3 regions of the Mesorhizobium sp. M0601 genome follow, and region 1 is predicted to be linked to each of the others. Evidence: predicted binding sites of a transcription regulator. Region 1 holds the regulator's gene; each other region holds the start of a gene.
What was found. Region 1 encodes LexA, which represses DNA repair genes until DNA is damaged. Its sites were predicted from a motif close to TGTTCNNNNTGTGTTCNG; they were not measured.
Positions count from the first base shown of each region.

Region 2: the regulator LexA is predicted to act here: its motif matches at 6,747-6,764, upstream of NKI41_RS13325 (helicase-related protein).
Region 3: the regulator LexA is predicted to act here: its motif matches at 2,429-2,446, upstream of NKI41_RS10655 (single-stranded DNA-binding protein).

Region 1 is NZ_JAMYQK010000039.1:34,286-44,101, forward strand. It holds gene trpC (indole-3-glycerol phosphate synthase TrpC) at 1-725, shown strand, start outside; gene moaC (cyclic pyranopterin monophosphate synthase MoaC) at 728-1,234, shown strand; gene NKI41_RS26500 (molybdopterin molybdotransferase MoeA) at 1,234-2,439, shown strand; gene NKI41_RS26505 (hormone-sensitive lipase) at 2,447-3,277, opposite strand; gene kynU (kynureninase) at 3,373-4,620, opposite strand; gene lexA (transcriptional repressor LexA) at 5,068-5,802, shown strand; gene NKI41_RS26520 (ComEC/Rec2 family competence protein) at 5,796-8,261, opposite strand; gene gltX (glutamate--tRNA ligase) at 8,358-9,779, shown strand.
Region 2 is NZ_JAMYQK010000011.1:112,474-122,289, reverse strand. It holds gene NKI41_RS13355 (3-hydroxybutyrate dehydrogenase) at 1-695, opposite strand, end outside; gene NKI41_RS13350 (citrate synthase/methylcitrate synthase) at 896-1,984, opposite strand; gene NKI41_RS13345 (citrate/2-methylcitrate synthase) at 2,077-3,225, shown strand; gene phaR (polyhydroxyalkanoate synthesis repressor PhaR) at 3,299-3,907, opposite strand; gene NKI41_RS13335 (acetyl-CoA C-acetyltransferase) at 4,186-5,370, shown strand; gene phbB (acetoacetyl-CoA reductase) at 5,475-6,200, shown strand; gene NKI41_RS13325 (helicase-related protein) at 6,932-9,816, shown strand, end outside.
Region 3 is NZ_JAMYQK010000008.1:60,919-70,734, forward strand. It holds gene NKI41_RS10640 (hypothetical protein) at 24-554, shown strand; gene NKI41_RS10645 (MarC family protein) at 629-1,258, shown strand; gene NKI41_RS10650 (OsmC family protein) at 1,267-1,692, opposite strand; gene NKI41_RS10655 (single-stranded DNA-binding protein) at 1,815-2,327, opposite strand; gene NKI41_RS10660 (cupin domain-containing protein) at 2,536-2,925, shown strand; gene NKI41_RS10665 (ArsR/SmtB family transcription factor) at 3,008-3,322, shown strand; gene NKI41_RS10670 (SRPBCC family protein) at 3,319-3,843, shown strand; gene NKI41_RS10675 (ATP-dependent Clp protease proteolytic subunit) at 3,870-4,475, shown strand; gene NKI41_RS10680 (hypothetical protein) at 4,472-4,870, shown strand; gene uvrA (excinuclease ABC subunit UvrA) at 5,567-8,488, shown strand; gene NKI41_RS10690 (DUF302 domain-containing protein) at 8,488-8,898, shown strand; gene NKI41_RS10695 (GNAT family N-acetyltransferase) at 8,895-9,365, shown strand; gene NKI41_RS10700 (DUF72 domain-containing protein) at 9,394-9,816, shown strand, end outside.

The DNA.
Region 1 (9,816 bases):
CACGGGCGACGCATGCCGACGCGCCGCGCGGCTTTCTTTCCGCCCTTGAAGCAAAGCGCAAATCCGGCAGGTTCGCGCTGATTGCCGAAATCAAGAAGGCTAGCCCATCCAAAGGCCTGATCCGCGCCGATTTCGATCCGCCGGCGCTGGCCAGGGCCTATGCGAAGGGCGGTGCCGCCTGCCTTTCGGTGCTGACCGACGCACCCTCCTTCCAAGGCGCGCCCGAATTCCTCACCACTGCGCGCGCTGCCGTCGAGCTGCCTGCCTTGCGCAAGGATTTCCTGTTCGACCCCTATCAGGTCTACGAGGCCAGGGCATGGGGCGCCGATGCCATCCTGATCATCATGGCCAGCGTCGACGACGCGTTGGCAAGAGAACTCGAAGCGACAGCGTTCGGGCTCGGCATGGACGCGCTGGTCGAAGTGCATGACGAGGCTGAAATGGAACGCGCGCTGCAGCTGTCGTCGCGGCTGATCGGTATCAACAACCGCAATCTCCGGACCTTCGAAACCAGCCTGCAGACCTCGGAGCGGCTGGCAGCGATGGTGCCGGCCGACCGCCATCTGGTCAGCGAGAGCGGTATCTTTTCGCACGACGATTGCCGCCGGCTGGAGCAGAGCGGAATTGCGACTTTCCTGGTCGGCGAGAGCCTGATGCGCCAGCAGGACGTGGCCGCGGCAACGCGCCTGCTGTTGACGGGCAAGGCGCCGGCAGAGGCCGTTTGAGGATGGCGGCCACCCTCACCCATCTTGGCGCGCAGGGCGAAGCCAACATGGTCGATGTCGGCGACAAGGCTGTGACGGTGCGCACGGCAGTCGCAGAAGGCTTTGTCGCGATGCGGCCCGAGACGCTGGACATGATCCTCGCCGGCGACGCCAAGAAGGGCGACGTGCTGGGCACCGCGCGCATTGCCGGCATCATGGCGGCCAAGAAGACGCATGAACTGATCCCGCTTTGCCATCCGCTGCTGCTGACCAGGATATCTGTCGATATCGAGGCGGACGCCGCGCTGCCCGGCCTGAAGGTGACAGCATTGACCCGCGTCACCGGCAAGACCGGCGTTGAGATGGAGGCTCTGAGTGCCGTCTCGGTCGCTTGCCTGACCATCTACGACATGGCCAAGGCGGTCGACCGCGCCATGGTCATCTCCGGCATAAGGCTGGTTGAAAAGACCGGCGGCAAATCCGGCGACTACAAGATCACCGGAGACGGGGCCACCGAGGCAGGCCGATAATGGTGCTGGTCCCAGTTGCCGAGGCGCTCGAGCGCCTGCTGGACGGCGCAGCAGCGCTGCCGGGCGAACGCGTCGCACTGCTGGATGCCGCCGACCGCGTGCTGGCGGAGCCGGTTGTGGCGCTCCGCACCCAGCCGCCGTTCAACGCCTCCGCCATGGACGGCTATGCCGTGCGGGCGGCCGATATCGCGTCCGTACCGGCAAGGCTTTCGGTGGTCGGCATGGCGCCGGCCGGACGCGGCTTTGCCGGAACGGTGCAGCAGCGGCAGGCCGTGCGCATCTTTACCGGCGCGCCGCTTCCCGAAGGCGCCGACACTATCGTCATCCAGGAGAACGTCCGCGATCTCGGTGGCGGCAGCGTCGAAGTGACGGAACGGACGGTGCAGGGGCGCAACATCCGCCGCCTCGGGCTCGATTTCGCCAAGGGCGATGTCCTGCTGCCCAAAGGCCGCCTGCTCGACCCGGCGGCCTTGCCGCTGGCGGCATCGGCCAATCACCCCGAGGTGCGCGTGGTCAAACGGCCGCTGGTGGCCATCATCGCCACCGGCGACGAATTACTGCCGCCGGGCAGCGATCTTGGCCCCGACCAGATCATCTCCTCCAACGCCTATGGTGTCGCCGCTGCCGCACAGTCGGTCGGTGCGCGCGCGCTCGACCTTGGCATCGCGCCGGACCGCAGGGAGGCGATCGCTGCGCTGGTTGAAAAGGCCGTGAAGGCTGGCGCGAACGTCATCGTCACGCTGGGCGGTGCCTCGGTCGGTGACCACGACTTCGTCCATGACGTGCTGACCGGGCAAGGCATGACGCTCGATTTCTGGAAGATCGCCATGCGGCCGGGCAAGCCACTGATGTTCGGGCGGCTGGGAGACATTCGCTGCATCGGCCTGCCCGGCAATCCGGTGGCAAGCCTGGTCTGCACTCAGCTCTTCCTGAAGCCGCTGCTGGCGCGGCTCGGCGGCCGCGCCTTTCAGCAGGATATACGTCGGGCACGGCTCGGTGCCGCCATGCCGGCCAACGATCTCAGGCAAGATTATGTGCGGGCTGTTGTCATAGATGACGCCGGTACGCTCGTGGCGACGCCGTTCGGCATCCAGGACTCCTCGATGCTGAAAATGCTGGCCGATGCCAACGGGCTGATCGTTCGCGCGCCGTTCGCGCCTGCCGCGGCGACGGGCTCCCCCTGCGACGTGCTGATGCTACGCTGAACCTGCCTCACTCCGAAATCAAGGTCCGGGTCAGCGGATGGTCTGGATCGGCCAAACCGTCGATGATGTTGAAATGATGCCGGTCAGGTTCGACCACCGAGCTGGTCGCGGAACCCAGGCCGATCCAGATGTTGGCCAGCAACGCGCTCTGACGCAGGAATTCGGCGCGCTCGCCGCCGCCGGCCCAGCAGGTCAGGCGGGCCTTGTCCATCGGGCGCAGCAGCACCGGACTTTCGGCCTGCGCCTCGGCCTCATCGATCGCCAGCGTCTCGTTCATGCCGGTGCGCATGATCGGGCGCAAATCGTGCACCCCCGAGATCGACACCACATGACGAACGCGCCGGACCACTTCGGTCGCCAGCGGCGTCGTCGCCGTAACCATCCGGCTAACAAGATGGCCGCCGGCCGAGTGCCCGGTCAGCATCAGCGGCCCTGCAACCGTCGCCGCCGCCTTGCCGATCGCCGCGCCGACCTCCTTGACGATGCCGCCAATGCGTATCTGCGGACAGAGCGTGTAGGACGGCATCGCCACCGCATAGCCGCGATCAACAGGGCCAGCGGCAAGATGCGACCAGAAATTCTTGTCGAATTCCATCCAGTAGCCGCCATGAACGAACACTACGAGTCCCTTGGGCTTGATGGCCGGCAGGAAAAGATCGAGCCGGTTGCGTGGGTTGTCGCCATAGGCCATGTCGAGCCGCGCCCTGCCCTCGGTCGAAAGCACGTCGCGGAAAACCCGCGCGGGCTCGATCCAGGCCGCCGGCCAGCGATCGCTGCCGGCTATGTTGGCGCCGTTGGCATAGGCGTTGTCCCAATCGGCAATGTGACGTTCGAACACCCTGCGCCCTCCCTGGCATATGGCCCTGCAGCGTAGCCGTAAGCATCGCGCGGCGCGTCGTCGCCAGCCTCACGATTCCAGCTCTCGCATCAATCTCAAGTGACAGCTGCTTTGATGGCGAAGCGCGCATCCTTCCACGCACCGGTGTGCAGGATGTCCTCAAGCACTTTGACGGCCTGCCAGACATCGGCATAGCCGACATAGAGCGGGGTGAAGCCGAAGCGCATGGTCGATGGCGCGCGAAAATCGCCGATCACGCCACGTTCGATCAGCGCGCGCATGACCTGGTAGCCATGCTCATGCATGAATGAAATCTGGCTGCCGCGTTTTTCCCCATCGCGCGTGCTTTCGAGCGTGAGCCCGTAAGTGCCGCACTTTGCCTCGACAAGCTCGATGAACAGATCCGCCAGCGCGATGCTCTTCTTGCGCACCGCCGTCATGTCGACATCGTTCCAGATGTCGAGCGCGCCCTTCAGCGTGCGCATCGACAGGACCGGCTGCGTGCCGCACAGAAACCGGCGGATGCCGGTGCCGGCCGCATAGCCTGGCTCGAAGGCGAAGGGCCGTGCATGGCCCCACCAGCCGGTGAGCGGCTGCTGGATGTCGGAAAGATGCCGCTCAGCCGCATAGATGAAGGCAGGCGCGCCCGGGCCGCCATTCAGATATTTGTAGGTGCAGCCAACGGCAAAATCGGCGTTTGCCTTGTCGAGCTCGACTGGCATCGCGCCGGCGGTGTGGCAGAGATCCCAGACGATCATCGCCCCGGCTTCCTGAGCCCTGCGCGTCAGCGCCGGCATGTCGCGCAGTTCGCCCGACTTATAGTTGACGTGGTTGACCAGCACCACGGCGGTGCGTTCGTCGATCAGCTCTTCGATGGTCGGCGCGTCGACTCCCGAGAGGCGCAGCAGCGTATCTTTTCGCGTCGAAACCACACCCTCGGCCATGTAGAGGTCCGTCGGAAAACTATCGCCCTCGGCGACGATGACCTGCCGCTCCGGTCGCATGGCCATGGCGGCGTGCAGCAGCTTGTAGATATTGACCGATGTCGTGTCGCAGACCACTGTCTGGCCGGCCGCGGCCCCGATCAGGCGCCCGAGCTGGTCGCCAAGTTCAAGCGGCATGTTGAACCAGCCGGCCGTGTTCCATGCGCGGATGAGATCATGCGACCATTCTTCGGTCGCGGCCTTGTGCAGTTCATCGAAAGCGGCACGTGAAGCAGCTCCTAGCGAATTGCCGTCGAGATAGATCACTCCTTGCGGCAACACAAAGCGGTCGCGCATCGCGCGCAGCGGATCCGCGGCATCCATCGCCTTTATGGCCACGAGATCGGGAATTCCTGTCATGATTTGTCTGCTCCCCCAACATCCAACGCAACGCCGGACACGCATCGACTGTTCTTCCATTACCTGGTTGCGCGCAGCAAGGCTCCACCGGCGAGAAGCAGCCTGACCAGGCGGTGGAAACCGGGACTTAACCCGAGGTTGGCGTTTTGAGTTCGTTTCGTTCACGGTGCATCGACCAAACCGCACAGTCGATACGGGTTCAATTCCGTGCCTTTTGCCGACCGACGGCCGATGCCAGTGCTGCCTTCTAGGAGGCCAGAAGGGCGCAAACGAAAGCAGAATCAAGGCGATGAGGCTCGCGGCGGTGAAAATGCGGTACGCCGGTAGGGGACGTCGTTTGTTTCCCGAGCCTTAACGCATTCATTAAACTTTAAACAGTTGCGGAACACAACTGGAACAGATAGTGTTTGTTCTGGGTTTGTTTTTCTGATTCTGTTGGGGGTCGCTATGCTGACACGCAAACAACACGAACTGCTTATGTTCATCCACGAAAGGTTGAAGGAAAGCGGTATCCCGCCTTCATTCGACGAGATGAAGGAAGCGCTCGACCTGGCTTCCAAATCCGGAATCCACCGGCTGATTACGGCGCTGGAGGAGCGCGGCTTCATTCGCCGTTTGCCCAACCGGGCCCGTGCGCTGGAGGTGCTACGCCTGCCTGACTCGATCGCCCCCGGCCTCAATGCGGCGCGCAAGTTCTCGCCGAGTGTCATCCAGGGCAGTCTTGGGCAAGGCGCCCCTCGGCAAGGCAAGCCGACATCGTCGCGCGTGCCCGCAGCCGGAAATGACGACGATGTCGTCGCCGCCGTTTCGATCCCGGTGATGGGCCGCATCGCTGCCGGTGTGCCGATCGACGCCATCCAGCACCAGACGCATTCGATTTCGGTGCCGCCGGATATGATCATGGGCGGCGAGCATTATGCGCTTGAGGTCAAAGGCGATTCGATGATCGAGGCCGGCATTTTCGACGGCGACACGGTGATCATCCGCAATGCCGATACGGCGAGCCCCGGTGAGATCGTGGTGGCACTGGTCGACGAGGAGGAAGCGACGCTGAAGCGGTTCCGCCGCAAGGGCGCCTCGATCGCCCTGGAAGCCGCCAATCCGGCCTACGAGACGCGCATCTTCGGACCAGACAGGGTCAAGGTGCAGGGCAAGCTCGTCGGACTGATCCGCCGCTACTGAGCTCCGCCCTTGGCGCCGGCTTTGGGGTTGTCGGCCCGGCGGTATGGCGGCAGGCCCCGTGCCGCGCGTGAAAATTTCCGCTGCACGTGCCAGGGCCGGTATGATTTTTCGACGGCGAAGCGGATCTCGGCGCGTGTTGCCGCTTGTGGATCGAAATAGACGGCGGCACTTCCCGCGCGCGCCAGTTGCCGTTTGGTGACGACGAGGACCAGCCGGTCGTAGTAGCAGGGGTTATGGGCGGTGGCGTCGTCGATGACGATCAAGCTGGCAAAGGCGCAGGCTGGCCGCGCAGTATCGCGGTCCTTGGCTTGCGCGATGATCGCGCCGGATGGATGCCTGGCAAGGCAGAGGCCGTCCGTGCAAATGAACGGCATGCCCGGCGGTAGGTCGGCCGGATCGGCAATGTCGAATTGCGGGTCGTTCTTTCCAGGTGTTTCCGGCGCGACGATAGCCTCTGATGTGAGCGCGCGTTTCCAGTTGTCGATGGTGAACTCATTCGGGCGTGCCCGGTTGACCGCGAGTTCACCGCTGCCGATCGGCAGCGCGACCAGCCGTGCGTCCTCCGAGACCAATACGTCGGGTATGCGTGTCTGCGTTGTCGTCAGCAAGCCGGCGAGCGCAAAAGGAAGTGCCGCCAGCCGCAACCACGTCGTCGCCATGCTGGCAATGACGAGGGCGATCGTCACCAGAAGGACGGATCTCAGCGAAATCAGCCCGACCGCATCGATCGGCGAGCGCTCCGAGATCCACCCGGACAGGGCGATCATCGCCGTCAGCCCCTTGCCCATGACATAGAGAAAAGGGCCATCCGCACCGAACGGCATCGCCAGCGCGCTGAGAACGGCGAAGGGCATGACGACCAGTGACACGATGGGCATGATGGCCAGATTGGCGAACAGGCTGAGCGGCGCCACGCGCTGGAAATGCCATATGGCGAAAAGCGCCGTGGCGCTCCCTGCAATGATCGAGGTCATCGCCAGACCGCACATGCCCAGCAGGACCTTTCGAGTGGCAAAGCGTAGCGGCGACTGCCGCGGCGGCGGCGTGGTGGCCCTGCCGGCGCGGTAATCGGACCAGCCTGCATAGGCGCCGACAAGGGCCGCCGTCGCGGCGAAGGACATCTGGAAACTCGGACCGACCACCTCGTGCGGCGACACCAGGATGACCGCGATGGCCGAGATCGCCAGGTTGCGCATGGTGAGCGCGGCCCGGTCGAACAGCACGGCGATAAGCATCACCGCCAGCATGATGAAGCTGCGTTCGGCCGCCACGACAATGCCGGAAAAGACGAGGTAGGCCGCAATCGAAAAAAGCGCGGCGGCCGCGGCATATTTCTTGACCGGCCGTCGGGATGAGAAATCGGGAAACAGCGCGAAGGCACCCCGCAGCAGCGCCATGATGGTGCCGGCGACCAACGCCATATGCAGCCCCGAGATAGAGATGATGTGGTAGATGCCGGTGCGCCGCATCGCTTCGTTGATCTCCTCGGGAATGCCGGCGCGCACGCCGACGATCAGCGCAGCAGCAATCTCGCCCTCGGCACCGCCGATGCGGCTGCGGATATGGTCGGCGATGGATTCGCGCGCGTCTTCGATCGCGGAAGAAAGCTGCGCGGCAAGCGGCATGCTGCCCGACGACACGACTTTCGGATTGCCGAGAAAAAAGCCGCTGCCGCCGATACCGGCGAAATAGCTGTCGAACGAGAAATCATAGCTGTCGGGCCGCACCGGGCCGGTCGGCGGCAGCAGCCGCACATAGCCGGTGATCTCGGAACCGGCGGTCAGCTCAGCCGGTATCTTCATCGCCGAAACGCGGACCCGTTCCGGCATGTAGCGCAGTGTCGGCCTGGCCGTTGAGATCACATCGATTGTCAGCCTGATGCGGCCGCTCGCCATGGGCTCGTACGATACGACGCGACCCGTCAGCCGCGTCGAGATTTCGGAGCCGAGCATATGCGTTCCGACACGCCATGTCTCGAACTTGGCGGCAAGTACGCCAAGCGCGCAGAGCAGCGCCACCATGAAGCACAGGCGCGTCCTGGGCCATGACCGCGAGACGACGGCACAAAGGGTCGCGAGGAGCGCGATTGCGATCGGCTGTGGAAAGGCCGGCTCCACCGACAGCCCGAAATAAACGACCACCCCGCATGCGAGGAACACCGGCACCAGCAGGAAGGCGATGCCGCGGTCGAGTTCCAGACCGGCCGCCGTGGTTACGCTGTTGCGGATACGGGACGGTGACGGGAGGCGGAAACGCCTGGGCAGGCGTACGATGGGCTCGCCCGCGGGCACGAGAACCGTTGCTGGGTCGCTGGCCGGCAGCGACGGAGCATCGAAGCGCGGAGCAGGTAGCAATGCCGGTGCCGGCAGGACAGGCGGGGGAGCGGCAAACAGCAAGGGTTCGCTGACGTCGCTGCCAACGTCCTCGCCCTCGCCCGCACCACGGCCTCGCACAGCCATCGGGTCTGCCCCTTGCGCCCTCGACCTCCTATGCTACATGAACGCGCAACGCGCGAAAGTCCGCAAACCCACTTCCTTCGCCCGCCTGAGAGTTCCATGCCCGATAAGGTCGTCACCCGTTTTGCCCCCTCGCCCACCGGCTATCTGCACATTGGCGGCGCGCGCACGGCGCTGTTCAACTGGCTGTACGCCAAGCACACGGGCGGCACGATGCTGCTGCGCATCGAGGATACCGACCGTGAGCGGTCGACGGATGCGGCGACGGCAGCCATTCTCGACGGACTTTCCTGGCTCGGACTCACCTGGGACGGCGCGCCTGTCTCGCAGTTCGAGCGCGCGCCGCGCCATCGCGAGGTGGCCGAGGAGCTGGTGCGCGTGGGCAAGGCCTATTACTGCTACGCGACGCCGGCGGAGCTGGAGGCGATGCGCGAGGCAGCGCGAGCCAAGGGGCTTCCGCCCCGCTATGATGGGCGCTGGCGCGACCGCGACCCGTCGGAGGCGCCGCCCGGCGCCAAGGGGGCGATCCGCATCAAGGCGCCGACAGACGGCGAGACGGTGGTGCATGACCGCGTCCAGGGCGACGTGCGCTTTCCCAACAAGGATCTCGACGATTTCATTATTCTGCGCTCGGACGGCAATCCCACCTACATGCATGCCGTCGTCGTCGACGATCACGACATGGGCATCACCCACATCATCCGCGGCGACGATCATTTGACCAACGCCGCACGCCAGACCGTAATCTATCAGGCCATGGGCTGGGAGGTGCCGTCGATGTCGCATATCCCGCTGATCCACGGTGCCGACGGCGCCAAGCTGTCGAAGCGGCACGGTGCGCTTGGCGTCGAAGCCTATCGCGCCATGGGCTACCTGCCGGAGGCGCTGCTCAACTATCTGGCGAGGCTTGGCTGGAGCCACGGCGACGATGAGATCATGTCGATCGCCGACATGATTACATGGTTCGACATTGGCGACGTCAACAAGGGCGCCGCCCGTTTCGACTTCGCCAAGCTCGAGGCGCTTAACGGCGTGCATATGCGCCGGATGAACGACGCGGCGCTGCTCGACATCTTCATCGCCACTCTGCCCTATCTAGAAGGCGGCCCGGCAATCGCCGCTCGCCTCGACGACAGACGCAGGGCGCAACTGCTTGCCGCGTTGCCGGGCCTGAAGGAGCGCGCCAAAACGCTGGTCGAACTTGTTGAAGGGGCTGCATTCCTTTTCGTCGAACGGCCGCTGCCGGTCGACGAGAAGGCGGCGGCGCTGCTCAGCGGTGAGGCGCGCGCGATCCTGCGGGGCGCTCATGCGGCACTAGCCACGGTTTCGGGGTGGTCTGCCGCCTCAGCCGAAGCCGCGATCCGCGACTATGCGCAGGCCGCCGGCCATAAACTCGGCGCCGTGGCCCAACCTTTGCGCGCCGCGCTCACCGGCAAAAGTACCTCGCCAGGTGTGTTTGATGTGCTTGCCGTGCTTGGCCGCGAGGAAAGCCTGGCGCGGATCGCTGATCAAATCGATTAGCAAACTGGCCCAAGAAGATTGGCATTGAAAGGTGTGT
Region 2 (9,816 bases), on a different contig from region 1:
GCAACCTGCTCGACGGTGACGAACTCCTTGGTAGGCTGCCTGTCGAGCATGACCTCACGGACCACCGTCTCGCGGTCCATCTTGTTGGCCTTCATCTGGTCGGGGATCTGCGCCTCGACCAGCGGCGTCAGCACATAGCCCGGACAAATGGCATTACAGGTGATCTTGTCGCGCGCCAGCTCCAGGGCGACAGTCTTGGTCAAGCCCATAATGCCATGCTTGGCCGAGACATAGGCCGACTTGAACGGCGAAGCGACAAGGCCGTGGGCCGAGGCGACGTTGACGATCCGGCCGCCACCGGCCTGTTTCATCAACGGGATGGCGGCTGCGATGGTGTGGAAGGCCGATGACAGGTTGATGGCGATGATCGCATCCCATTTCTCGATCGGGAAGCTTTCGACCGGCGCGACATGCTGGATGCCGGCGTTGTTGACCAGGATGTCGACCGAGCCGAATGCCTCGGCTGCCTTCGCCACCAAAGCCCGGCACTCGGCCGGCTTCGACATGTCGGCCTTGACGTAGACGGTCTTCACCTCGTGGTGCTTCGCGATCGCGTCGGCGATGGCGTGATCGTCGGCGGTGTCGGAAAAGGAATTGACGACGACGTTGCAGCCTTCGGCCGCGAGCGCGTGGGCAATGGCCAGGCCGATGCCCGAGGTGGAACCGGTGACGATGGCGGTTTTTCTGGCGGTCAAGGCGGCTTTATTCCTTTCGAGGCGGGCTCCCGTGAACCATGCTGCACTGCAACATATAGGCTCTCTGTCACCCAAGAACAGCGGATGTGTGGAGCAATGACATGAAATTTTTGTCATGTAGACCTCTCTCGTCCCGACGAGAGAGGTGTTCGGCACCGGCTGTTGCGACCGGTTTTCGCAAGTATGCGAGGGAAACATCCTCAGGCGACGAGGTCCGGCACCGGCCCGATATAGCGCGACTGCGGCCGGATCAGCCGTCCGCTCGTCTGCTGCTCGCGCGCATGGGCAATCCAGCCGGCGACGCGCCCGGCAGCAAAGACGTTGGTGAACGCCTCTTTCGGAAAGCCCGCCGCTTCCAGCAGGAGCGCTGTGAAGAACTCGACATTGGTCTGGAGCGAGCGCGACGGCTTGGCGATGCGGAGCACTTCGAGCGCCGCCTGCTCCACGCTTTCGGCAAAGGCCAGCCGGTGGCCGCTTTCGCCCCTGGCGCCGAGCTGGCGCACCACCGCTTTCAGCACGTCGGCACGCGGATCGCGCACGCGATAGATGCGATGCCCGAAGCCCATGATGCGGCGGCCACGCGCGATCTCGCTACGCAGCCAGCCGGCGGCGTCGCCATGCGCCTCGATCGCATCCAGCATCTCAATCACCGGACCTGGCGCGCCGCCATGCAGCGGCCCCTTGAGCGCTCCGAGCCCGGCCAGCACCGCCGAAGTAAGCCCGGCCTGCGTCGAAGAGACCACGCGCGCGGCGAAGGTCGATGCGTTGAGGCCATGGTCGCAAACCGTCACGAGATAGGCATCGAGCGCCTTCGCCAATTTAGGCGAGGCCGCAATGCCGGTCAGCATCCGCAGCATGTCGGCGGCATGATCGGCCTTGCTATCGGGCGCAATCGGGCGTTCGCCGCGCTGCAAGCGCAGCAAGGCCGGCGTCACCACGGCAGGTGCCGCAACCAGCCGCAGCGCGTCCGACAATTTGTCACCATCCGGCAGCAGGGCAATACCGGCGCGCATCGCGCTGTAGATATCGACGGATGTGAGAAACGGCAGCAAGGGTTTGATCTGCTCGAACACTTCGCTGCGCGCCCGACCGATCGCGTTCGCCAGCTCCCTGCCGTCGGGAAGATCGTCGAAAAAGCCGTCGAACAGCAGATGAACCACCTCGGCGTATTTCCAGCGACCTGCCAGTTCGGGCAACGAATGGCCCCGGATGGTCAGGCGGCCACCAAGACCGTCGACATCGGAGAGCACCGTTTCCGCCGCCACAACATCATCGAGCCCATTCGCCATCGGTTTTCTCCTTGACCCTTTCCGGGTGGTAGATAAGGGTTGGTGACTGGACCATCAATCTTGATCAATGGAATCAACATGACAAGGCTGACATGACGGAGTGGCTGACGCGGGACGAAGCCCTGAAGCGTCTCAAGGTGCGAGCCCAGACCCTCTATGCCTATGTCAGCCGCGGGCGCATCGGCGTGCGGCCGGACCGGGCGGATCCACGCCGCAGCCAGTATCGCGCCGACGACATCGCGGCGCTGGCGAGTCGCCGGGCTCGTGGCCGAAATCCGCAGGCAATCGCCGAAAGTGCAATTGCCTGGGGTGAGCCGGCGATCGCCACCACGATCTCGACCGTTTTGCATGGCCGCCTTGTCTATCGCGGCCAGGATGCGGTTGCTCTCTGCGAGGCTGCCACGCTGGAGCAGACGGCAAACCTGCTTTGGGCATCTGACGCACCGGTGTCGTTCGTCTCGGCGAGCCGCCATGGCAACGGCGCAACTGGCCGGCCGGCTGCCTTCGCGGAATTGGCCGCGTTGGCGGCCAACGGCCGGCCTTCGCTCGGCCGAAGATCGGCTTCGCTCAACCACGATGCGGCCGGCGCCATCGCCGCTTTGGCCCAGGCGCTCGGCGCGATTCCCGGAACTGGTGCCGTGCACGAAAGGCTGGCGCGGGGATGGTCGCTCGATGCGGCCGGCGCAGACTTGATCCGCCGCTCACTGGTACTGTTGGCCGATCACGAATTGAACGCATCGACCTTCGCCGCACGGGTCGCCGCGTCCACCGGCGCACCTGTTTCGGCCTGCCTGCTTGCCGGCCTCGCCACGCTCTCCGGGCCGCGTCATGGCGGCGCCGCGGAGGCGGTCATGATGCTGGCGGAAGATGCGCAGAGATTGGGGCCGGACGCGGCTGTCGGACGCTGGCTCGGTCACGACAGGCCGCTGCCCGGATTTGGCCATCCGCTTTATCCCGACGGCGATCCGCGTGCGGAACCGTTGCTGGCCGCGATAGATGTCGATGATGGGCTGTTACGGCTTTGCGATGCGGCCTTTGCGGCAACGGGCATGCGCCCGAACGTCGATTTCGCTTTGGCCGCGCTGACGCGCGGTCTCCGTTTGCCGTCCGATGCGCCGTTCCGCCTGTTCGCGCTCGGCCGCAGCGTCGGCTGGGCCGCGCATGCCGTGGAGCAGGTGACGAGCAACGGCCTGATCCGGCCACGCGCCCGCTACCAGGGACCGCTGCCGGAGCAGCTCTAGTCTAGCCGCGCTGCTTGCGAAGTCTCAGCAGCACCTGAAGGAAGGTCCGACGCTGCACTTCGCCAGCCGGCAGTCAGGACATCGTGTCGAGCTTGCGCTGCATCGCGGCGATCTGCTCCTTCAGCTCCTGAAGGTCGTCGGGTTTTTCCGGCGTTTCCTTCCTGGCCGGTTCGGCCGGCGCTGCTGCCGGCGCCGAGCCCGCGGGCGGGAACGGCGTGAACAGCCGCATGGCGTTCTGGAACATTTCCATGTTGCGCCGCGTCTGCTCCTCCAGCACCTTGATCGGCGTAGCGATCTTCATCATGTCCATCGGCGACTTGCCGAGCGCATCTTTCATCTGCTCGCGAAAGCGCTCCTGCTCCTTCGAGAAGGCCAGCATCGACTGTTCGAGAAAGCTCGGCACGATCATCTGCATCTGGTCGCCGTAATAGGCGATGAGCTGACGCAGGAACGGGATCGGCAGCATGTTCTGCCCGTCCTTGTTCTCCAGCTCGAAGATGATCTGGGTCAGTACCGGATGCGTGATGTCGTCACCGGTCTTGGCGTCCTGGACAGTAAAGTCCTCGCCTCTTTTGACCATTTCAGCGAGATCCTCGAGCGTCACATAGGTGCTGGTGCCCGTATTGTAGAGACGGCGATTGGCATATTTCTTGATAACAATAGGTTCGTCTTTTGCGGCCATCTGCATCCTCCCCGGACACCGGGCAGCTTAAGTAAGCCGCCGGTAACGATTGCGCCTTTTTAAAGGATATGCGCAAAAGCGTCATGAATCCAAGCAGTTTGTGCAGTGCGGGAACATTTTATGCTGCGCAGCACGGACGGGCCGCCGTTGCAGCGACGGGCGGCATACTTGCGGGAGTGGGACGCCATGCCCATTTCGGGTTTGACTCGGGTTGTGGAAAGGGCAAGAAAAGTCCCCGACGGCACCCGAAATCATTCCCCGAAAGCCTGGAGAAGAACATGTCCGCTTCCAACGCCATCGTTGTCGCCAGTGCAGCGCGCACGCCCGTCGGCTCCTTCAACGGCGCCTTCGCCAACACCCCAGCCCATGAATTGGGTGCCGTCGCCGTCAGGGAAGCGCTGGTCCGTGCCGGCGTCGACGGCAAGGAGGTGGACGAGGTCATTCTCGGCCAGATTCTGACCGCGGCTCAAGGGCAGAACCCGGCGCGGCAGGCGGCAATGGCTGCCGGCGTACCGCAGGAGGCGACCTCCTGGGGCCTGAACCAGCTCTGCGGCTCGGGCTTGCGCGCCATCGCGCTCGGCATGCAGCAGATCGCCCAGGACGACGCGAGGATCATCGTTGCCGGCGGCCAGGAATCGATGTCGATGGCTCCGCATGCACAGCATCTGCGCGGTGGCGTCAAGATGGGCGATTTCAGGCTGATCGACACCATGATCAAGGACGGCCTGACCGATGCCTTCTACGGCTATCATATGGGCAACACCGCTGAGAACGTCGCCCGCCAGTTTCAGATCACCCGCGACGACCAGGACCAGTTCGCACTGGCTTCCCAGAACAAGGCCGAGGCCGCGCAGAAAGCCGGGAAATTCAAGGACGAGATCGTTGCCTTTACAGTCAAGGGCAGGAAGGGCGACACCGTAGTCGACCAGGATGAATACATCCGCCACGGCGCGACAATCGATGCCATGACCAAGCTCAAGCCCGCCTTCGACAAGGAAGGCACGGTGACGGCTGCCAATGCTTCCGGCATCAACGACGGCGCCGCCGCCGTGGTGCTGATGACCGAAGCGGAAGCCGCAAGGCGCGGCATCACACCGCTGGTGCGTATCGTTTCCTGGGCGACCGCCGGTGTCGACCCGCAGATCATGGGGACGGGACCGATCCCCTCCTCGCGCAAGGCGCTGGCCAAGGCCGGCTGGTCGGTTGGCGACCTCGATCTGGTCGAAGCCAACGAGGCCTTTGCCGCGCAGGCCTGCGCCGTCAACAAGGACATGGGCTGGGATCCGGCCATCGTCAACGTCAATGGCGGCGCCATCGCCATCGGCCATCCGGTCGGCGCCTCGGGCGCCCGCATCTTCAACACGCTGGTCTACGAGATGCGCCGCAGAAGTGCCAAGAAAGGCCTTGCCACGCTGTGCATCGGCGGCGGCATGGGTGTTGCCATGTGCGTGGAAGCATTGTGATGAGACAAGCGATACGAATAGGATGCTGGCGCAAAGCGAGTAGGGAATAGAGGGCAAACCCCACCGCTTCAACGCTCAGTCATCTGCATTTCCCGGGAGGACATATGATAAAGGTTGCAATCGTCACAGGCGGGTCGCGCGGCATCGGCGCGGCGATATCGGTCGCCTTGAAAAGCGCCGGCTATTCGGTCGCCGCAAACTACGCCGGCAATGAAGAAGCGGCGGCAAAGTTCAAGGCCGCGACCGGCATCCCGGTCTATAAATGGTCGGTCGCCGACTACGAGGCCTGCGCCGCCGGCATCAAACAGATCGAAGCCGATCTCGGTCCCGTCTCGGTGCTGGTCAACAATGCCGGCATCACTCGCGACGCGATGTTCCACAAGATGACCCGCGAGCAATGGAAAGAGGTCCTCGACACCAACCTTTCCGGCGTCTTCAACATGACGCATCCATTGTGGGGCGGCATGCGCGACCGCAAGTTCGGTCGCATCATCACCATCTCCTCGATCAACGGCCAGAAAGGCCAGGTCGGCCAGGTCAATTATTCGGCCTCGAAGGCCGGCGATATCGGCTTCACCAAGGCACTGGCCCAGGAAGGCGCGCGCGCCGGCATCACCGTCAACGTCATTTGCCCCGGCTACATCGCCACCGAGATGGTCAAGGCAATGGACGAGAAGGTCCTCAACGAGCGCGTCATCCCGCACATCCCGGTCGGTCGTCTCGGCGAGCCGGAGGAGATCGCGCGCTGCGTCGTCTTCCTCGCTTCCGACGATGCCGGTTTCATCACCGGCTCGACCATATCAGCCAATGGCGGCCAGTACGTCGCCTGATCGTTTGTCTTTACGTTGAGACAGATCCGCGCTTGGACGAACGGGCCTGCAAAACGGCCCGTTTCTATAGCGGTCTTCCCGTTGCAAGATCTCGATGCAGCACGCTGCCCCAATCCGGCACGCAAAGGTTAACGGCAAACTCGCAGCTTGTGCAAAAGCCGCCCGGCAGCCTGTGGATTCTCGGTGGAAAAGCTGTCCACAACACAACATGTTGCGGTGAACAAACCAAGAAACTTCGGCTATCTCTGATTCGTCGCCGATTCGTTCCGGCTTTGAGCGGAACGTTAACGGCGAGAGCTGAAAACACCCTCGAAATGATTAAAGCGCGTTAGGAAACATCAATAATTTCATAACGTTGTGCGAAGCAGATTGGCCGGCCACGACCATTCGCCGGCAAAGGTTAACCGCAGTGCTCGCTTGGATGCCGCTTGCATAAATCGGGCCAGTTTCCGTGATTCAGCATGTGGTGAGGTACGCCGACAGAAAACCCAGATGTAGCCGTGAACAAACCCTGAATCAGCGCGAGTCAGTGATTCGTCGCTGATTCGTTCCAGACTCGTTCCAACTGTTAATCGGGAACAGATTTTCTGGCTTCGAACCAACCAATCGGCCTGCCCTCGGCATATTCCGCTTTCGCTTCGCGCCCGAAATCCCTATGTGTCGCCTGTCATACGCGGCCAATATGGGCGCGCTCCCGACAATGCGAGGCAGAGAGCCTTATTTCCAGGCCGATGAACATCCATCCGAAACACACTGAACCGCTGATCCTGTCGGGTCGAGACGTGACGGCCGTGCTCGGCCCGACCAACACCGGCAAGACCCATCTCGCCATCGAACGCATGGTGGCGCACGAAAGCGGCGTCATCGGCCTGCCGCTCAGGCTGCTTGCCCGCGAGGTCTATACGCGCGTCTGCGAGAAGGTCGGCGCCCATAAGGTGGCGCTCATCACCGGCGAGGAAAAGATCCAGCCGGCGGGCGCGAAATACTCGGTCTGCACCGTGGAAGCGATGCCGCGCGAGACCGACGCCGCCTTCGTTGCCATCGACGAGGTCCAGCTCGCCGGCGATCTCGAACGCGGCCACATCTTCACCGATCGCATCCTGCATCTGCGCGGCCGCCAGGAGACGCTGCTGCTGGGCGCGGCCACCATGCACGGCATTCTGCAGCGCCTGCTGCGGGGCGTGTCGGTGGTGACGCGACCACGCCTCTCGCATCTTGCCTATGTCGGCTCGAAGAAGCTGACCCGCCTGCCGCGGCGCACGGCGATCGTCGCCTTCTCGGCCGACGAGGTCTATGCCATCGCCGAGCTGATCCGCCGCCAGCAGGGCGGTGCCGCCGTCGTGCTCGGCGCACTCAGCCCGCGCACCCGCAACGCCCAGGTGGCGCTGTTCCAGTCGGGCGACGTCGACTACCTCGTCGCCACCGACGCCATCGGCATGGGCCTCAACCTCGACCTCGACCACGTCGCCTTCGCCCAGAATCGCAAATTCGACGGCTACCAGTACCGCAACCTGACGGCGGCCGAGCTCGGCCAGATTGCCGGCCGCGCCGGCCGGCATCTGCGCGATGGCACCTTCGGCGTCACCGGCCAGGTCGATCCGCTGGATGATGAACTGGTCAACAAAATCGAGGCGCATGATTTCGACCCGGTGAAAGTACTGCAGTGGCGCACCGCGCATTTCGATTTCGCCAACCTTGATGCGCTGAAGCGCTCGATTGAGACCAACGCTCCGGTCGAAGGCCTGACGCGCGCGCTGCCGGCAGTAGACGCGCAGGCGCTCGAGCATCTGTCGCGCGACGAGGACGTCCGGGCACTCACCACCGATGCCAGGCGCGTGGCGCTGCTGTGGGAAGCCTGCGCGCTGCCCGACTACAGGAAGATCGCGCCGGCCCAGCACGCCGACTTGATCGCCTCCATCTACATGGACCTTGCCAGGCACGGCCATGTCGACGAGAACTACATGGCCGAGCAGGTGCGCCGTGCCGACACCACCGAAGGCGACATCGACACGCTGTCGCACAGGATTGCCCAGATCCGCACATGGACCTTCGTTTCCAACCGGCCCGGCTGGCTGGCCGATCGGGCACACTGGCAGGAAAAGACGCGCGAAATCGAAGACAGATTGTCGGATGCGCTGCATGAGCGGTTGACGAAACGTTTTGTAGACCGCAGGACTTCCGTCCTCATGCGGCGCCTTAGAGAAAACACGATGCCTGAAGCCGAAATCAGCCCAACCGGAACCGTCCTCGTCGAAGGCCATCACGTCGGCGAGTTGCAAGGTTTCCGCTTCACCGCCGACCAGAGCGCCGGCGGCGAAGACGCCAAGGCGGTGCGGGCGGCGGCGCAGAAGGCGCTTGCCGCCGAGTTCGAGGCGCGGGCCGAGCGCTTCGGCGCCTCGGCCAATGGCGACATCGCGCTGGGTTCGGATGGCACGCTGCGCTGGATCGGCGCGCCGATCGGCACGCTGGTCGCCGGCGAAGACGCTTTGAAGCCGCGTCTGGTTCTGCTGGCCGACGAGCAACTCACCGGCCCGGCACGCGACAAGGTTGCGGCGCGCGCCGAGCGCTTCGTAAACTTCCAGATCGAATCCCTGCTGAAGCCGCTGGTCGATCTCAAGAATGCCGAGCAGATCACCGGCATCGGCCGCGGCATCGCTTTCCAGCTTGTCGAGCATTTCGGCCTCATCAACCGTCGCGACATCGCCGACGAGATGAAGTCGCTCGACCAGGAAGGCCGCGCGGCGCTTCGCCGTCTCGGAGTGCGCTTCGGCGCCTACCATGTCTTCGTGCCGGCGCTGATCAAACCGGCGCCGGCCGGGCTGATAACGCTGCTGTGGGCGCTGAGAAACGACGGCAAGGACAAGCCCGGCTTCGGCGATGTCGTTCACGCACTGGCCTCCGGCCGCACCTCGGTGGTCATCGATCCGACCTTCGACAAGACCTTCTACAAGCTTGCCGGCTACCGCAATCTTGGCCGGCGTGCTGTACGCGTCGATATTCTCGAACGGCTGGCCGACCTGATCCGGCCGGCGACCAACTGGAAGCCGGGCCTCGGGCCTCGCCCCGACGGCGCCTATGACGGCCAGTCCTTCATGGTGACGCCGCCGATGATGTCGATTCTCGGCGCCACCGCCGACGACATGGAAGAAATCCTGAAGGGACTCGGCTATCGCGCCGATGCCAAACCGGCGGCCGAGGTCAAGGCGCGGCTCGAAGCACAGGACAATGCCGCGCGTGAAGCTGCCGCTGCAAAGCAGGCGGCGGAAGAGACTGCGCGCGTCGAGCAGGCGAGGATGGCGGAAGCATCTGCCGCGGCAGAGCCGCCGGCGGAGGCTTCGGAACCTGTGTCGGATGCGGCTCCTGTTGCGGAGGCGGCGGCCGAAGCTGTGACCGAAGCGACGGCAGAGCCTGTCGCCGAAGCTCCAGCCCCTGAAGCTGCGGCAGAAGTCACGCAAGAGACCCGGCCCGCCGCGGAGGCGACTGCTGAAGCGCCTGCGGAACCAGCGGCCGAGCCAACGGCGGAACCTGGGGCGGAAACTGAGGCTGCGGCACCGGCAGAGCCGCCGGTTCTCGAAACTACGGAAGCATCGCCGGCCGAACCTGCAGCAACGACGGA
Region 3 (9,816 bases), on a different contig from region 1:
CCTGACAAGATGAGAGCGAAGCCATGTCCAATTCCTTTGCCAAGGTCCTGCACAGCGATGGGCCCGTACCGGCCCTTGCCGAGAAACTGAATCTTTATGGCCGCTTCGTCGGCGCCTGGACGTTCGACGCCACGCGCCATCTCGAGGACGGTCAGGTGCTGACCGGGCGCGGCGAAGTGCATTTCGGCTGGGTGCTCGAAGGCCGCGCGATCCAGGACGTATGGATCCTGCCTGCCCGTGACGCCGGCCCCTCGCCCTCGCTCGGCAAATGGACCTTCTATGGCACGACGTTGCGCGTCTACGATCCCGGCGTTGACGCCTGGCACATCTTCTGGAGCGATCCGCGCAATCAGTACTACAGCCGCCAGCTCGGCCGTGCCGAGGGCGACACCATCATCCAGCAAGGCGCAGACGGCACCGGATCTGCTGTGCGCTGGAGCTTTTCGCGCATCACCGAAAATTCGTTCCGCTGGCTGGGCGAACGCTCACAGGACGACGGCGCTACCTGGCGTCTTGAAGTCGAGTTTCTGGCGCGCCGGGCCGTCAGCCCCTGATCCGCACGGTTTCCACTGGCTCCGCTTTGCTCTACCAATCCCGTTATCCGGCTTTGCCGGCGGGGAGGGTCAGCATGCCGAGCTTCGACAGCCTGTTCAACGCCTTCGTCACCATACTGGTGACGATCGATCCGCCCGGCCTGGCGCCGCTCTTCCTCGCCGTGACCCGCGGCATGAACCGCGAGGAGCGCAACCAGGTCTCCGTGCGCGCCTCGGTCATCGCCTTCCTGGTAATGGCGTTGTTCGCAATCGCCGGCGCGTCGATCCTGTCAGTCTTCGGCATCACTCTGCCGGCCTTCCGCGTCGCCGGCGGCTTTCTGCTGTTCTTCATCGCCTTCGAAATGGTGTTCGAGCGCCGGCAGGACCGCAAGGAGAAGATCGGCGACGTCGCCATCACCAGGGACATGATCCACAACATCGCCGCCTTTCCGCTGGCGATCCCGCTCATTGCCGGTCCCGGCGCGATTTCGGCGACCGTCCTGCTCTCAAGCTCGTTTCAGGGTTTGGGCGCGCAGACAGCCCTTGTCGGCATCATCGCCATCTGCCTCGTCATCACCTACCTGGTGTTCGTGCTGTCAGAGCGCATCGACCGTATCCTCGGCCAAACCGGCCGTTCGATCCTGACAAGGCTGCTCGGCGTCATCCTGGCGGCGCTCGCCGTACAGTTCGTCGCCGACGGCATCAAGGCGCTGATGGCGACGTAGGAACAGCCCTACTTCGCTGTCGTTTCAATGACTTCGAAGTCGTGGGTAATCTCGGCAGTCTTGGCCATCATTGCCGAGGCCGAGCAGTATTTCTCGATCGAAAGCCCGATCGCCCGCTTCACCTTGTCGTGTGATAGCGACCGGCCCTTGACGACAAAATGCATGTGAATGCGGGTGAACACCCTGGGATCGGCTTCTGCTCGGTCGGCATCGAGTTCGACCACGCAATCTTCGACCGCCTCGCGCCCCTTTTCGAGGATATGGACCACGTCATAGGCCGAGCAGCCGCCAGTGCCGATCAGCACCAGTTCCATTGGGCTCGGCCCCGGCGTCTTGCCCTCCGGCCCGAACGCAGTGCCTAGCACCAGCTTGTGCCCATTGGCGGACTCGCCAACGAAAGTGCGCTCCTCGACCCATTTGACCCTTGCCTTCACCTGATACGTCCTTTCACCGCTCAAACGCACAACGTCCCGAAAATCCAAGACAGATTTTCGGGACGCCATTTCGTGGCCAAGGTGCCGGCGCTTTTCGCCGCAAGGGCAGTCCGCCCGAGAAATCAGAACGGGATTTCGTCGTCCAGCTCGCGCGACGAACCACCGCCGCCGCCCTTGTTGGCGCCACCGCGATTGAAACTTTCGCCCGGGCCGGATTGGCCGAAATCGGAACCGCGGCTCGCACCACCACCGGCATAGTTGCCGACCTGGCCGCCGCCCTCGCCCCGCGCATCGAGCATCTGCAGCTCGCCGCGGAATTTCTGCAACACGATTTCGGTCGTATAGCGGTCATTGCCGGTCTGGTCCTGCCATTTGCGCGTCTGCAGCTGGCCCTCGACATAGACCTTCATGCCCTTCTTCAGATACTGCTCGGCCACCTTGGCGATCTGGTCGTTGAAGATCACGACATTGTGCCACTCGGTCTTTTCCTTGCGCTCTCCGGACGTCTTGTCGCGCCAGCTTTCCGACGTCGCGATGCGGATGTTGACGACCGGGTCACCCGAATTCAGGCGGCGGATTTCAGGGTCCGCCCCGAGGTTGCCCACCAGAATGACCTTGTTGACGCTACCCGCCATGATACTTCTCCGCGCTCATCCGAAACCGAATTTTTGTCGCCGCACCTTACAGGCTATGGACAATCCCTGCCTGCCGTCGCTGCCTTTTCCCACAAGGTTTTTGTTCTCTTTTCGTTCTATAGGACAGGCCCTGCACTGTCAATAGTTGTCAGTAAGAAGTAGTGTCTTGGCGTCGAATTTCCACAGACCATGGGATCGAGGCGAACGCATGAAGATGGTTGCGCATAACGATCAGCCGCAAGAAGAGTGGCGGACGGGAGTAAAGACCCGCATGCATGTCTCTGCCCGCAACGGCGCAACTCAACTTTGCATGTTTGAACAATGGGTCGAACCCACCGTTGGCGCCCCGACACATTGGCACCCGGTCGAGGACGTACTTACCGTCATCGCTGGCAGGGCCGAGATGTGGATCGACGAAGAGCATCTCGTCTTGACTGCCGGACAGTCGCTTGTTGTCGCCGCGTACAGGCAACATGGCTTCCGAAACGTCGGCTCCGAATTGCTTCATATTCATGCTGTGCTCGCGTCACCAGTTTTCGAGGCGACGTTCAACGGATCCCCCGACATGGTGAGACGCTGGCTTCCAGCGAGTTTGTAAAACCTCGCCTGTCTTAAAAAATACCGCCTGTCTTAAAAAACACGGCTTGCCAAACCGATAAGTATTTACTTATGCTTTCGGCATGATCGAAGCAGACATTTTTCGGGCACTAGCGGATCCAACGCGTCGCGCCGTCTATGAGCGGCTCGCCGACGGCGAGATGACGGTGTCGGAACTGCGCACTGGCATACCGGTATCGCAGCCGGCGGTATCGCAACATCTCGCAGTGCTGCGCGGCGCCGGCCTCGTGGTCGAGCGCCGGGCCGGTCGCAACGCCTATTACCGCGTCGATCCGAAGGGGCTTGCGCCACTGCTCGGCTGGATCGAACGCTACCGTGCGTTCTGGCCAGAGCGCATCGAAAGGCTCAAGACGGTTTTGAAGGACATGGACCAATGACCAACCGAGGCAAAGAACGCGCCGAAATGGCCGCAGACAAGATCGAGTTCGAGTGCGAGCTGCCCGAACCGCCGGAACAGGTGTGGCGGGCGCTGACGGTGCCGGACCTGCTCGCGGCCTGGATGATGCCGAACGACATCAAGCCCGAAATCGGCAACCGCTTTGCCTTTAAAGCGCCGAATGCGCCGATCGAGTGCGAAATCCTCGACGCGGATCCCGGACGGCTGCTGCGCTATTCCTGGCGGGAGCGGCCGGCGCCCGGCGATACGCAGGTGCCGCCCGGCAATCCCCTGGACAGCGCAATGAACGACAGCCCAGTGGACAGCATCGTCACCTTTACGCTCGACCGCACCGTTTCCGGCGGCACGCATCTGCGCATCGTCCATGATGGTTTTGCTCGGGCAGCAGTGCCGGAGATCGCGATGGCAGGCGCCGGTTGCCGGCTTTCCTTTGACGCGCACACTCCCAGGCACAAGCAGATCGCCGCAAACACCCCGCGCCTCTTCCTGCGCGCGGCCTGAACGACAACAGTCAACGGAGACAACCGATGAGCGGCCTTGCCAATCTGGTGCCGATGGTGATCGAGCAGTCGAGCCGCGGCGAACGTGCCTTCGACATATTTTCGCGGCTGCTGCGCGAGCGCATCGTCTTCATCAACGGCCCGATCGATGACGGCACCTCAGCGCTGGTCTGCGCCCAGCTTCTGTCGTTGGAATCCGACAATCCCGACAAGGAGGTCTCGCTCTACATCAACTCGCCGGGCGGCGTGGTGACCAGCGGTTTCGCGATCTACGATACGATGCAGTATATCAGTTGCCCGGTCTCCACGGTTTGTATGGGCTTCGCCGCCTCGATGGCCTCGTTCCTTTTGATGGCCGGCACACCGGGGCGGCGCATCGCGCTACCCAACACCAGCATCGTGCTGCATCAGCCTCTCGGCGGTTTCCAGGGCCAGGCCTCCGATATCCAGCGCCATGCCGAGGGCATCCTTCGCACCAAGCGGCGCATGACCGATCTTTACGCCCGCCATTGCGGCCGCACCTACGAAGAAGTGGAACGCACGCTCGACCGCGACTTTTTCATGACCGCGCAGGAGGCCAAGGATTGGGGCCTCGTCGACCATGTTTTCGACACTCGCAAGCAGGCCGCATGAACGAGCCGGGCCGGCGGACGGAACTGAGGCGATTGAGCGCCCGCAATTTCAGCGCCATCGGTCTGGTCTTGCCGCTATCGCGGCACTATAGTCCGGCGATGACCGCCAGCCGCTCATCCAGCCTGTTATGCCTTGCCATCGCTACCGTTGCCGGCACGAACATGCTGGTGGGTATGGCACTTGCCCAAGATAATTCGACGTCTTCGCAAAAGCGCGCTCTGCCCGGTGTGACCAGCGATTATCGCATCGCCGAGCCAGCGCCGCGGCCTGAGCCTGACGATATGGCTCTAGGCAGCGGCAACGGCACCTTCAAGATTGGCGATACCGACGTTCGGATTTCCGGTAGCATCACCATTGATGTCGCTACCGGCGGGATCAGGCCCTCCAGCCGCTAAGTTCGCCTGGTGTGAACCACAAATATTGCGCTTCAAACGAACAGCCCCGCCACTGCTTTGCAACTGACGGGGCTTTCTTGGATCTGAAATCCAAATTGCCGGGAGTGTACTGCCGGCTTTTTATTTCGGATGCTTCGCGGCGTTCAGCCGACGATCCGACTAGCAGTCTCTGATTGTTGTGGGGATCGGCAGGTCAACGTGGGCAGGTAGCGCTAAACGCCTGACCTGGCTACTTATACCTGCCGCGGCTCCAGCGACACGTGGAGCCTCAAGGAACAATCCGGTGGAGTCATGCCTCTGCTCTCCTTCTGTTCGTTGCGACTGTCGTCGAAGCGCTCATCGCATAACCCGCGGCGTCTCGCAGGCTAGCCCCAGGCCGCGAGGCCATCGAAAGACGGCCGGCTTCGTTGACAATTGGATTCTGCCCCCATGACGCGGGGACGTCAACCTTGAATAGCCGGGTTGCCGAAAAATGTGATCGCGAGACGCTTTGTGAAGCCGGCCTCACGGGCAGCTTTTGTCAGGAGCGTGTTCGGCCTTTGTTCTTTCCGCTTGCCCGTTCGCGCGAAAGGCGGTTAAACGCTTTGGTCGAGAGTTGTGGCGTCTCTCGAAAAGGCGGCGAAATTACCTACATAGGGGGTGGTCGGGAAAACCCGCCCATCCCACGAATTCCAGATTCTGAGGCGGCGACCGGCGATGGCCGACCATAAATATCTCTCCATTCGCGGGGCACGCGAACACAATCTGAAGAATGTCGATCTCGACCTGCCGCGTGACAGCCTGATCGTCATGACCGGCCTGTCGGGGTCGGGCAAGTCGTCGCTTGCCTTCGACACCATCTACGCCGAGGGCCAGCGCCGCTATGTCGAGAGCCTTTCGGCCTATGCACGGCAATTCCTCGAAATGATGCAGAAGCCGGACGTCGACCAGATCGACGGCCTGTCGCCGGCCATTTCCATCGAGCAGAAGACCACCTCGAAGAACCCACGTTCGACGGTCGGCACCGTCACCGAGATCTACGATTATATGCGGCTTTTGTTCGCCCGCGTCGGTGTACCCTATTCACCGGCCACCGGCCTGCCGATCGAGAGCCAGACGGTTTCGCAGATGGTCGACCGGGTGCTTGCTGTCGAGGAAGGCACCCGGCTGTTCATTCTGGCGCCGATGGTGCGCGGCCGCAAAGGCGAGTACCGCAAGGAACTGCTGGAGCTGCAGAAGAAGGGTTTTCAGCGCGTCAAGGTCGATGGCGTCTTCTATGAGATCGCCGACGTGCCGGCGCTGGACAAGAAGTACAAGCACGACATCGACGTCGTCGTCGACCGCATCGTCGTGCGCGGCGATCTGGCGACGCGGCTCGCCGATTCCATCGAGACCGCGCTGAAGCTGGCCGACGGGCTGGCGGTGGCGGAATTTGCCGACAAGCCGCTCGACGCCAGCCAGACCGGCGAGGATTCGGTCAACAAATCGAAGAACGAGACGCATGAACGCATGCTGTTCTCGGAAAAGTTCGCCTGCCCGGTGTCCGGCTTCACCATTCCCGAGATCGAGCCCAGGCTGTTCTCCTTCAACAATCCGTTCGGCGCCTGCCCGACCTGCGACGGGCTCGGCAGCCAACGCGCCATTGATGCCAGCCTGGTCGTGCCCGACGAGAATGTCTCGCTGCGCGCTGGCGCCGTCAGCCCTTGGGCGAAGTCGAGCTCGCCCTACTATGCGCAGACGCTGGAAGCGCTGGGCGTCGCCTATGGCTTCAAGCTCGGCGACAAGTTCAAGGATTTGAGCGAGGAGGCAAAGCAAGCCGTCCTGCACGGCACCGGCGAGCGCGAAATCACCTTCCATTACGATGACGGCCTGCGCTCCTACAAGACGACGAAAACCTTCGAGGGCGTCATCCCCAACCTTGAGCGCCGCTGGAAGGAAACGGAATCCGCCTGGATGCGCGAGGAGATCGAGCGCTTCATGTCGGCCACGCCCTGCCCGGCCTGCCGCGGCTATCGGCTGAAGCCCGAGGCGCTCGCGGTCAAGATCGCCGGCAAGCACATTGGCGAGGTCACCGAGCTGTCCATCCGCAAGGCCGACCAGTGGTTCACCGATCTGCCCGCTTCGCTCAACGACAAGCAGAACGAGATTGCGGTGCGCGTGCTCAAGGAAATCCGGGAGCGGCTGCGCTTCCTCAACGATGTCGGTCTCGACTATTTGACGCTGTCGCGCAACTCCGGCACGTTGTCGGGCGGTGAGAGCCAGCGCATCCGTCTGGCGTCGCAGATCGGCTCCGGCCTGACCGGCGTACTTTACGTGCTGGACGAGCCGTCGATCGGTCTGCACCAGCGCGACAACGCCCGCCTGCTCGACACGCTGAAGCATCTGCGCGACATCGGCAACACGGTCATCGTCGTCGAGCATGACGAGGACGCCATCCTGCATGCCGACTACGTCGTCGATATCGGCCCGGCGGCCGGCATCCATGGCGGCCACATCATCGCCCAGGGCACGCCGCAGCAGATCATGGCGACGCCCGCTTCGATCACCGGCAAATACCTGTCGGGCGAGCTCGAAGTGGCGACGCCGGCACGGCGCCGCGAGGCCAAGAAGAACCGCCGGCTGAAGGTCGTCGGCGCGCGCGGCAACAACCTGAAGAACGTCACCGCCGAAATCCCGCTCGGCACGTTTACCGCCGTCACCGGCGTATCCGGCGGCGGCAAGTCGACCTTCCTGATCGAGACCCTGTTCAAGGCGGCGTCGCGCCGCATCATGGGCTCGCGCGAGCATCCGGCCGAGCACGACCGCATCGAGGGGTTGGAATTCCTCGACAAGGTCATCGACATCGACCAGTCGCCGATCGGGCGCACCCCGCGCTCCAACCCCGCCACCTATACCGGCGCCTTCACGCCGATCCGCGACTGGTTCGCCGGCCTGCCGGAGGCCAAGGCGCGCGGCTACCAGCCGGGCCGCTTCTCGTTCAACGTCAAGGGCGGCCGCTGCGAAGCCTGCCAGGGCGATGGCGTCATCAAGATCGAGATGCACTTCCTGCCCGATGTCTACGTCACCTGCGACGTTTGCCACGGCAAGCGTTACAATCGCGAGACGCTCGACGTCCTGTTCAAGGGCAAATCGATCGCCGACGTTCTCGACATGACGGTCGAAGAAGGCGTCGATTTCTTCGCCGCCGTGCCCGGCGTGCGCGACAAGCTGGAGACGCTGAAACGGGTCGGCCTCGGCTACATCCATGTTGGCCAGCAGGCAACGACTTTGTCGGGCGGCGAGGCGCAGCGCATCAAGCTCGCCAAGGAACTATCACGCAAGGCGACCGGCAAGACGCTCTACATCCTCGACGAGCCAACCACCGGCCTGCATTTCCACGACGTAGCCAAGCTGCTCGAAGTGCTGCACGAGCTGGTCGACCAGGGCAACACGGTCGTCGTCATCGAGCACAATCTCGAGGTGATCAAGACGGCTGACTGGGTACTCGATCTTGGCCCCGAAGGTGGTGACGGCGGCGGTGAGCTGGTGGCGTCCGGCACGCCGGAGGACATCGTCCGCGAAAAACGCAGCTATACCGGGCAGTTCCTGAGGGACTTGCTGGAGCGGCGCCCCGGAGGCAAGCGCGAAGCGGCGGAGTGATGGCAAAGAACGGTCTCATCACGGTCCAAAGCCGCTTCGGCGTGGCCGAAACGATCGATCGCCTGGTCGGGACTGTGGAACGTGCAGGATTGCTGGTCTTCGCCCGCATTGACCACGCCGCCGGTGCGCGCATTGTCGAAGCTTCCCTGCGTCCGACCCAGCTTCTGATTTTTGGCAACCCGAAAGGCGGCACGCCGCTGATGCAGGACCGGCAGCTTGCCGGCATCGATCTGCCGGTCAAGGCACTAGCTTGGGAGGACGAGCAAGGCAAGGTCTGGCTCTCCTACAATGACGCGCACTGGCTCGCTGAGCGCCACGGCTTGGGCGACGCCAGTCGCAATGCCGTCGCCGCGATAGCGGCCGGTATGGACAAGGTGATTGCGGCCGCTGCCGGCGCGGGCCAGTTTTGATCATGAGAGCCGCTCGGGCCGATGATCTCCCCATGGTGATCTCGCTCACCACCGACGCCTACGCGCCCTACACTGCCCTGTTCGGAGCGCCGCCGATCCCCGTCACCGAGGACTATGCGCCGCGCATAGAACGCGGCGAGGTCTGGCTTTCGGAGCAGGACGGACAGCCGGCCGGGTTGATCGTTCTCGAACGACATGCGGACCATACAATGATCTTCAGCCTCGCCGTTGCGCCCGCCTTTCAGGGCAAGGGTTTCGGCATCGGGCTGCTCGACTGGGCCGAGCAACAGACGCGCTTGTGGAGCTTGCCGGAAATCCGACTCTACACCAATGCCAGAATGGAACGGAACGTTTCGTTGTATAAGGCCTACGGCTTTCGCGAAACGGGTCGCCGGCCCAATCCATATCGGCCAGGATGGACGATCGTCGACATGGCGAAAGCCGTCGAGACGACCGCCATCGCGTGATCCTTTTCTGCAAACCGGGAGGACGACCATGACTCAATCAGGAACAATCCGCGCCGGCATGGGCGGCTGGACCTTCGAGCCGTGGGACACGTCCTTCTACCCGGACAAATTGTCGAAGGCCAAGCAACTGCATTATGCCAGCCGGCAGGTGCTCACTATCGAGGTCAACGGCACCTATTATTCGAGCTTCAAGGAGCCGACCTTCGTCAAATGGGCCAACGAGGCGCCGGATGGTTTCGTCTATTCGCTGAAGGGCAACCGCTTCGTCACCAACCGCCGCGTGCTCGGCGAGGCCGGGGAATCGATCATGCGTTTCCTCGGGTCGGGCGTCGCGGCACTTGGCGACAAGCTCGGGCCGATCCTGTGGCAGTTCGCGCCGACCAAGAAATTCGACCCGGACGATTTCGAGGCCTTCCTCAAGCTGTTGCCGGAAAAGCAGGACGGCGTTGCG